2 regions of the Komagataeibacter sucrofermentans DSM 15973 genome follow, and region 1 is predicted to be linked to the other one. Evidence: riboswitches for the same ligand, from Rfam matches in the RefSeq annotation. Region 1 holds a riboswitch; the other holds the start of a gene.

Evidence for each region. Region 1 has a riboswitch for thiamine pyrophosphate ahead of R5N89_RS00020 (ABC transporter substrate-binding protein). Riboswitches for the same ligand answer to the same signal wherever they lie in the genome.
Region 2: another riboswitch for thiamine pyrophosphate. It lies ahead of thiC (phosphomethylpyrimidine synthase ThiC); the one in region 1 lies ahead of R5N89_RS00020 (ABC transporter substrate-binding protein).

What each region holds. Positions count from the first base shown of each region.
Region 1 is NZ_CP137157.1:1,117-5,813, forward strand. It holds gene R5N89_RS00010 (hypothetical protein) at 72-311, opposite strand; gene R5N89_RS00015 (DUF2721 domain-containing protein) at 481-990, shown strand; gene R5N89_RS00020 (ABC transporter substrate-binding protein) at 1,084-2,019, opposite strand; TPP riboswitch at 2,119-2,214, opposite strand; gene R5N89_RS00025 (cytochrome b N-terminal domain-containing protein) at 2,270-3,481, opposite strand; gene R5N89_RS00030 (hypothetical protein) at 3,606-3,992, opposite strand; tRNA gene R5N89_RS00035 (tRNA-Arg) at 4,172-4,248, opposite strand; gene R5N89_RS00040 (hypothetical protein) at 4,341-4,514, opposite strand; gene R5N89_RS00045 (efflux RND transporter permease subunit) at 4,462-4,697, opposite strand, start outside.
Region 2 is NZ_CP137157.1:2,733,595-2,738,291, reverse strand. It holds gene R5N89_RS12935 (branched-chain amino acid aminotransferase) at 1-614, shown strand, start outside; gene R5N89_RS12930 (hypothetical protein) at 717-986, shown strand; gene R5N89_RS12925 (hypothetical protein) at 965-1,117, shown strand; gene thiC (phosphomethylpyrimidine synthase ThiC) at 1,187-3,028, opposite strand; TPP riboswitch at 3,132-3,277, opposite strand; gene ade (adenine deaminase) at 3,423-4,697, shown strand, end outside.

The DNA of each region.
Region 1 (4,697 bases):
GCAGAGCCTCACAAAGCTGTGTTTGTATTTTATTGACTTAGTTCTTGACCGTAACTTCCGTGCCCGCCGGTTCAGGCCAGCAGGGTGCGGGCCTGCCGCCAGGCCTGCTCCAGCGCATCGACCATGGTGGGTGCGGGCGCGGTCCATTCCTGGGCCGCCTGTCCAGGCACGTCGAGACGCGTGCGCCAGCACGCGCTATCAGGTGCGCCAGGCAGACGCTCGATATTGATCCCCCATGCGGCGGGAATGCGCGACAGCACGCGGGCCAGCCTTTTCTCGGGCGTAAGCGGCGTTGCGTAATTATGGGACATGGGTGCCTCCTTTTTTTAAAAAACGTCCCCCATAAACGTCCTTATGAATGCACGATGTTTGAGGAACAGGCCTTGCAGACAGTCTTGAAAGCACAAGTCTGCCCCTTGACGGGGTTGCGGATAACCCCAAAAAACGCACGGTTGCCCGCAGCCAAGGATATGCCTGTCCGTGTCCCCTTTTCCCGGCCTTGTGCCTGATGAATCTGTTGATGGCGTTGCCCACCTGATCCAGACGGCGCTGACGCCGGTGTTCATGCTGTCAGGCATCGGCACGTTGCTCAACATGTTCAACACGCGGCTCGCCCGGGTCAGCGACCATATCGAGAGCGTGCGCGACAAGCTGGAAAATGCCGATGACAAGAAGGGCAGTGAAAGCACCGCCGTGCTGCTGCGTCGGCTGACCCACCTGCATTACCGCACCCTGCTGCTTGATGCCGCCATCCTGTTTGGTGGTGTGGGTGGGGCTTCGGCCTGCGGGTCGGCATTTGCGCTTTTTCTGGGCAGCGTGCGTGATTCCGCCATTGCGTGGTGGCTGGTGCTCATGTTTGGCAATGCGCTGGTGTGCACGGTTATTGCGCTGGCCATGTTTTTAGGTGACAGCATCGTTGCGTGGCATGGCCTGCGCGTAACGACCTTCCTGCCGCACAAGCAGGAAATGCTCGAGAACCAGGTCGACTGAAAACAAAGACGTTCCTGGTGAAGCTTTTTTCAAAAAGCTTCGAAAAATACCCCCTTTCTGAAAAAAGGCGGCACCCGGAAACCTGTATTATGATCAGGGAGCGGCGGGACTGAACGGGTCCAGTGCGTACTGCCCGAGCGGAACGTCATGCGTCATCAGCCCATGCGCGTGCAGAAAGGCGGCAAAAGCCTCGTAGCGCGGCCGATTGAGCAGGGCAGGCTGCTTGCACAGGCGTGGCAGCGTGGCCTGCCAGGCCGCGCGGTTGAGCGGCGTGTCGAGTTCCGGATGGTCATGAATGGCCTGGGCCAGAATGGCGTCGGGGTGGTTGATCAGTGTGTTCGTGCCCTCGGCCAGCGCCTCCATGAAGGCTTTGATCCACGCATCATGCCCATGGGCGCGGGCGGCGAGAAAGATCAGTTCATCAGAAATCGGCACCCCGTGTTCCTCGGGGTAGAAGGCGGAAACCTTGATGCCCTTCTGTTGCAGGTCAAGCAGTTCATAGGTGCGCACCGCACCGATCACGCCATCCACCGCATGGCTGATGAGGGCCTGCTCAAGCTGGAAGTTGACATTCACCTGCCTGACATCGCCTAAGCCCAAGCCTGCCGAATGCAGCATGGCGTCAAGGGAGGCATCATCCACGCCCGGCATGGAAATGCCGATGGTCCTGCCCTTCAGTTCCGCAAGGCCGTGAATGTCAGCGCCGGTAATCAGCACGTTCAGCGGCGTATCGATCAGCGTGCCCACGCGCACCAGCGGAATGTTCTGATCGGCCAGCATGCCAAGCTGCGCCTGATAGGACACGGCAAGATCAGCCTGCCCCGCCGCCACGAGGCGCGGGGGCGAGCCGGGATCGGCCGGGGCGATGAGTTTGACATCCAGCCCGTGGCGGGCAAACGCCCCGCTGTACTGCGCGGCCAGAAGGCTGGCATGGTCGGCATTGAGAAACCAGTCCAGCACGACCGTGACCTGTTGCCCTGCTGCCAAAGCGGGCCGGGCCATGACCGTACAGGCCACAATGGCCATCATGCCCAGCGCGTGCCTGAAGATGTGCATGGTACGGAAGGCCCCCTTGGCTGGCATGAACGTGGCACACGCGGCAGGCAGGGAGCGGGATCATGGCCTCGTGGCGGGGCCGTGCTGTCTCCCTTCGCTGGCATGACCCAGATCAGGTTCAACGGGTGTGATCTCAGCCCCCAATGTGGGGCACCCCGGTCAGGCGGCACAGTGTGGGCACGCGGCCCCTGCGTCAAGTCACGGATGCAGGACCGCGCAGCCCTCAGGCGGCGGGTGGGCGCATTTCACGCCGCGCGCACAGCGGCAGCAGCACGAGGAAGTAGCTGAAGTAGTAAAGGGCCGCGATCCGTCCCGCGATCATCCAGCCCCCTTCGGCATGATGGCGGCCGACCAGCCCCATCATCACGAAGGCGATGACCAGCCCTGCCATGCCAATGCGGCAGGCCGGGCGCTCACGCGCCGAGCGGATGGGCGAGCGGTCAAGCCACGGCACCACGAACAGGATGAGGATGGACCCCGCCGCCGCCAGCAGCCCGCCAAATTTGGAGGGCACGGATTGCAGCAGCCCGTAAAACGGCAGGAAATACCATTCCGGCTCGATATCGGCAGGCGTGTGCATGGGGTTGGCGGGGCGGTAGTTTTCCGGCTCGCTCAACAGGTCGGGCCACAGGAAGGCAAGGGCCACGAACACCAGCGCGAACAGCACGAGCCCGGTCAGATCCTTGGTGGTGTAATAGGGGTGGAAGGGTACGCTCTCCTTCGCGGGTACCGGCCTGCCGCTGGGGTTGTTCGGCCCGCTGACATGCAGCGCCGCCACATGCAGCGCCACCACCGCGACGATCGCGAACGCCATGAGGAAATGCAGCACGAAGAAACGGTGGATGAAAATATCGCCCAGCGTGTCACTGCCTTCCATGATGTGTTCAAGTGTTGCGCCAATGCCCGGCACGGCGCCCACCGCCTTGCCCGCCACGTCAGCGCCCCAGTAAGACATCTGCCCCCATGGCAGCACGTAGCCCGCAAAGGCCGTGACCATGACCATGAGCAGCAGCCCGAGGCCGGTGAGCCACAAAATCTCGCGCGGCTGCTTGTAGGAGCCGTAATACAGCCCCCGGAAGAGATGGATGTAAAGCGCCGCCATGAACAGGCTTGCCCCCGTCACATGCATCGCGCGCAGCATCCACCCGCCGGGCAGCTGGCGCTCGATCATCTCGACCGACGCGAATGCCCCGCTGGCCGTGGGCGTGTAGTTCATGGCCAGAAAGATGCCGGTAGCCAGCATGAGCACCAGCACGGCAGTCAGGATCGCCCCGAAATTCCACAGCGCGTTGAGGTTCGCAGGCATGAGGAAATCGATATATTCCTTGCGAAACCCGCTGATGACGGGAAGCCTGCGGTCAATCCATGAAAGGACGCCACCCGATGCAGGCTGCGCAGGGGGAGGGCTATGTTCGGGGAGGCTGGGCCCGCTCATTCTTGGTTCCTGAATCAGACGACGGAAATATCAGCCCAGAGTGTAGCAGCCCGGCGGGGGGCGGGCACGCTCTCTTTTTCATCAGGTGGCAGGCAGGCCGCATGATTTTACGGCCCGCGGGTCATTACGCGCCCATGCCGGCTTTCTGCACGGCCTGCGCGCACAGGTCGCGGCGCTGGGATATATCGAGATCCGTCAGCCGCGCCCGCTCGGGGGTGCCGGGGTGCAGCACGCCCGCCGTGCCATAGGCGTAATCCATGTTGCCTTTTTCATCGGGCGGCACGGCATTGGTCTTTTCAATCAGCGCGACCAGCAGGGGCGTTGCCTCATCATGCTGCGCCAGCCCGTTACCGATGCAGAAATTGAGGTACCCCGCCAGCCGCGCCCCGGGTGTGGCTGCCACGATCGCATGCGGGCTGAGCATGGCGGGATTCTGCGCCATGGCTACAGGCAGGCCACTCATCAGGCCAAGACCGGTGAGTGCGCCCATCATGACTGAACGGTAGCCCATTGCCTTCATCCTTCATGCTTCATGCCAGAGCGCAGGCATGACCTGCCCTGCGCCACGCCGTAGAACCGCGCGCGGCGGGTGAAGTTGCATGAAGGAGAGGCGTAATAACGCGCCCTGCCACGACAAAATGCAGGCTGCCGGAACAGTCTAATCATGTCAGATCGGATTTTTAAGGAAAGTGGCGCACCCGAAAGGACTCGAACCTCTAACCCCCAGATTCGTAGTCTGGTGCTCTATCCAGTTGAGCTACGGGTGCGCTGTGAGGCGGTTTCTAGCCGAGGTGCTTGCACCCCGCAAGCCCCTTTTTTCGCTTTGGGAAAATTTTTTTTGGCGGCCTGAAATGCCATCTCAGGAATGACCTGCAATCAGGAAAAAGTTTTTGGTGAAGCTTTTTTCAAAAAGCTTTGAAAGAACGCAGCCTTTTTGAAAAAAGGCGGCACCCAGAAACTTTTGATTTTTAAACAAACGTTTATCGCCGCATCCGCGCGCGCAGTCGCTGGCCAAGTCGCCGCGTACCGACACGGATGCGCTCCATGTAAAGATAGATGACCGGCGTGGTGTAGAGCGTGAGCAACTGGCTCATCATCAGCCCGCCCACCACCGTAATGCCCAGCGGGCGGCGCATTTCCATGCCGTAGCCGCTATTGGTTATCAGCGGCACGGCGCCAAGGGCTGCGGCAAGCGAGGTCATGAGAATGGGGCGGA
Region 2 (4,697 bases), 220 kb from region 1:
CCGCGTCGGAATACCTGTTCATGGTCATTGCCTCGCCCGTGGGCGCCTATTTCGGGGCGGAAGCGGTGAGCGTGTGGGTGTCCGATTTCTGTCGCGCCGCCCCCGGCGGCACGGGCGAGGCCAAGTGCGGCGGCAACTATGCCGCAAGCCTGCTGGCCCAGCAGGAAGCCAAGGGCCATGGCTGTGCGCAGGTGCTGTTCCTCGATGCGGTGGAGCGCCGCTGGATCGAGGAAATGGGCGGCATGAACGTGTTCTTCGTGTTCGATGACGGCTCTGTTGCTACTCCGCCGCTGACCGGCACCATCCTGCGTGGCATCACCCGCGATTCGCTACTCACCCTTGCGCGTGAGATGGGCCTGACCGTGCGCGAGGAGCCTTACGCCATCGACCAGCTTTACGCTGATGCCGCCTCAGGCCGCCTGAAGGAAGTGTTCGCCTGCGGCACGGCGGCGGTGGTCTCGCCCATCGGGCGCTTCCGCGGCCATAAGGGTGAGGCGGTGATTGGCGATGGCGCGGGCATTGGCCCGGTCACCGCAAAGCTGCGCAATGCCCTGATCGGCATCCAGCGCGGCACAGCGCCCGACACCCATGGCTGGGTGGAAAAGGTGATCTGATTTTCCTCCCGCACGGCAGGGAAATGGAAAAAGGGCGGGTCATGCTGTAAGGCATGGCCCGCTTTATTTTATGGCAGGCAGTGCGGGGGCAGGGAGATCGTCATGGCTGAAAACAGGTTTGATGTGACGGGGCAGTGGGATGGTCAGTTCAGCTACCCGCGCACGTTGCCGCCGGAGTTTTTCTCCGCCTCCCTGTTCGAAACCGGTGGCACCATTGGGGGCACGGTAACGGAGCGCCCGGCATCGGGTCAGGCCGGGGCGGGCTGCTTTGTCTCGACTGTGCGCGGCGTGCGCCACGCAGCCGAGGTGCGTTTTACCAAAACCTATGAAGGCGGCCCCGGCGGCATGTCGTGCTGTATGCGGGCAGGCTGAATGCCGACAGCACCGAAATCGAGGGAATGTGGCGGATTGAAGGGTCGTGGTCCGGGCGTTTCCTCATGATCCGCAAGGATGGCGGTGCGGCGGTGGCCGTGCAGCGGGAGGCGGTGGCGGCCTCCCACTGAGGCAGGATGATAAAAGCTTCAGAAGAACGCCGCCTTTCTGAAAAAAGGCGGCATCCGGAAACGTCTGTCTTATTCCGCAGGTGTCGCGGTCTCTTCCACCGGCACATAGAGCCGGTTGCCGTTGCTGCGGAACTCTTCCTTTTTCTGTTCCAGCCCGGCGATGCGCTCGGCATTGGCCTTGAGGTCGTGGCTGATGCGCATGGAGCAGAATTTGGGGCCGCACATGGAGCAGAAATGCGCGTTCTTGTGCGCCTCGCGCGGTAGCGTCTCGTCATGGTACGAACACGCCGTATCCGGGTCGAGCGAGAGCTTGAACTGGTCGTTCCAGCGGAAGTCGAATCGCGCGCGGCTGATCGCGTTATCGCGGATCTGCGCTGCCGGGTGCCCCTTGGCCAGATCGGCGGCGTGGGCGGCGATGCGGTAGGTCACCACGCCCACCTTCACGTCATTGCGGTCGGGCAGGCCGAGATGTTCCTTTGGCGTGACGTAACACAGCATGGCGGTGCCGAACCACCCGATCATGGCAGCGCCAATGCCTGATGTAATGTGGTCGTAACCCGGCGCGATGTCGGTGGTGAGCGGGCCGAGCGTGTAGAACGGGGCCTCGCCACATTCGCGCAGCTGCTTTTCCACGTTGACCTTGATCTTGTGCATGGGCACGTGGCCCGGCCCCTCGATCATGACCTGGCAGCCTTTGGCCCAGGCGATCTTGGTCAGTTCGCCCAGCGTTTTGAGTTCGGCAAACTGGGCGGCGTCATTCGCATCGGCAATCGAGCCGGGGCGCAGGCCGTCGCCTAGCGAGAACGAAACATCATAACGGCGCATGATGTCGCAGATTTCCTCGAAATGCTCGTACAGGAAGCTCTCGCGGTGATGGTGCAGGCACCACCCCGCCATGATCGACCCGCCGCGCGAGACGATGCCGGTCACGCGGTTGACGGTCAGCGGCACGTGCTGCAGCCGCACGCCTGCGTGGATGGTGAAGTAGTCCACGCCCTGCTCGGCCTGCTCGATCAGCGTGTCGCAGAAGATCTCCCATGTCAGGTCCTCGGGCACGCCGCCCACTTTTTCCAGCGCCTGATAGAGCGGCACCGTGCCGATGGGCACCGGCGCGTTGCGCAGGATCCAGTCGCGGATGTTGTGGATGTTGCGGCCCGTGGAAAGATCCATGACCGTATCCGCGCCCCAGCGGATGGACCAGACCATCTTCTCCACTTCCTCCGCCACGGATGAGGTCACGGCGGAATTGCCGATATTGGCGTTGACTTTCACCAGAAAGTTGCGCCCGATCACCATCGGCTCAAGCTCGGGGTGGTTGATGTTGGCGGGCAGGATGGCGCGGCCTGCGGCAATCTCGGAGCGCACGAATTCAGGGGTGACGAAGGCGGGAATGTCAGCGCCAAAATCCTCGCCATCGGCGCGGCGCTCTTCGGCACCCTCGACCATGGTGGCGCGGCCAAGGTTCTCGCGGTGGGCGGCGTAGATCATCTCCTGCGTGATGATGCCCGCGCGCGCGAACTCGTATTGCGTGACCATCTGGCCAGCGCGCCCTTCATGCACCACATGCGGCGCGGGGCAGGCGGGGACAAGATTCTCGCCTTTGGCAAAGCCGTTATCTTCCGGTCGCACGGCGCGCGGCCTGACTGCGGGCAGGCCACGGGCTACGATCCATGGCGCGCGGACGGGTTTAAGCCCCTGGCGCACGTCGATATGGGCGTTGGTGTCGGTATAGGGGCCGGAGGTGTCATACACGCGCACCGGCGGCTCGTTGGCGCTGGGTTCGAGTGCTATTTCACGGAACGGCACGCGGATATCCGCATGCCCCTCGGGCGATGACCAGACCTTGACGGACCCCATGATGGGGCCGGTGGTGACATGGTCGGGAGATGAAGGCGAAGCGACGTTCGTCATGGCAATGCTCCTCGCATCCTCTCTCCGACAGGGGGGGTGGAGAGAAAATCGGGGATGCCCCACCTCAGGCGGGCGGCCGCGTGCCGGGGGCAGGCGGCGTGTTGCCGATTGTCCGCACCAGTCCCTCCGCCGGTATGAGCCGGATCAGGTTCCCCGGAACGCACAATGCGCCCGGAAGGGTCTCCGCGCGCATGGTTGCCCATGCCAGCGGTCTCTCAGCCCCTTGCCGGGACTCCCCTTGGTCTGCTCAGGATCATCAATCCCGTCTGCCTTGTCAATCATGCAGGCGGGGGCTCAGGGGGTGTGTCTTAAAAAGAATTCGTGTGCCGATTTGCCAGACGCCCGGTTGTGATAAAGTGGCAGCGAACATCATTTTATGGGGAAGCGGGACAGAATGGCGGCAAACACGATTTCCAACCGGATTGCACAGGGTAGCGGGCGCATGGTGGCTGATACCGTTATCCGTAATGTGCGCCTGTTCGATCTGGTGACGGGGGAGATGCTGCCAACCGACATCGCCATCTGTGGCGACACCATTGTCGGCACGCTCGACCACTATGAAGGCGCGAACGTGATCGAGGGCCGTGGCCGCATTGCCGTGCCTGGCTTCATCGACACGCACCTGCATGTCGAATCCTCGCTCATCACGCCCTTCGAGTTCGATCGCTGCGTGCTGCCCCATGGCGTGACCACCGCCATATGCGACCCGCACGAGATGGCCAACGTGCTCGGCCGCCCGGCGCTGGATTACTTTACCCAAGCCGCCATGCGCACGGTCATGGACCTGCGCGTCAACCTTTCAAGCTGCGTGCCCTCCACCCATCTTGAAACCTCGGGGGCGACGCTCGGCGCTGCTGATCTGCTGGCCTATCGTGACCACCCCAAGGTGATTGGCCTGGCCGAGTTCATGAACATTCCCGGCGTGCTGAATGGCGACCCCGGATGCATGGAAAAGCTCGAAGCCTTTGCCGGTGGCCATATCGACGGTCATGCCCCGCTGCTGCGCGGGCGCAAGCTCAATGGCTACCTGAGTGCCGGCATCACCACCGACCATGAGGCGACCACGGCGGAAGAAGCGCTGGAGAAAGTGCGCAAGGGCATGATGGTGCTGATCCGCGAAGGTTCGGTGTGCAAGGATCTGCGCGCACTGGTGCCGCTGCTCAACCCGGTCACGTCGCCGTTCTTCGCCTTTTGCACCGATGACCGCAACCCGCTGGAAATCGCCCATGAAGGCCATCTGGACTACCTGATCCGCCTGGCCATCTCGCTGGGTGTCGAGCCGCTGGCCGCCTATCGCAGCGCATCGCTGAGTGCCGCCAATGCCTTTGGCCTGCGTGATCGTGGCATGATCGCACCCGGCAAGCGTGCCGACATCGTGCTGCTTGATGACCTGCGGGAATGCCGCGTGTCGGACGTGATCAGCGCGGGCCGCCTGGTGGATGATGCGCTGTTTGCAGCCCGTGAGATCATTGCCCCCGTGGGGCTGGAGAGCATCAGCCTGCCTGCTCCGGTCAGTGCGGCGGATATGGAAATAAAGGGCAGCGGCACGCAGCGCCCCGTGATCGGCCTGCTGCCCGGCCAGATCATCACACCCTTCCTGCATGCCGACCTGCCTGTTGTGGATGGCATCGTGCAGCCTGACCCGGCGCAGGATATCGCGCGCATCTGC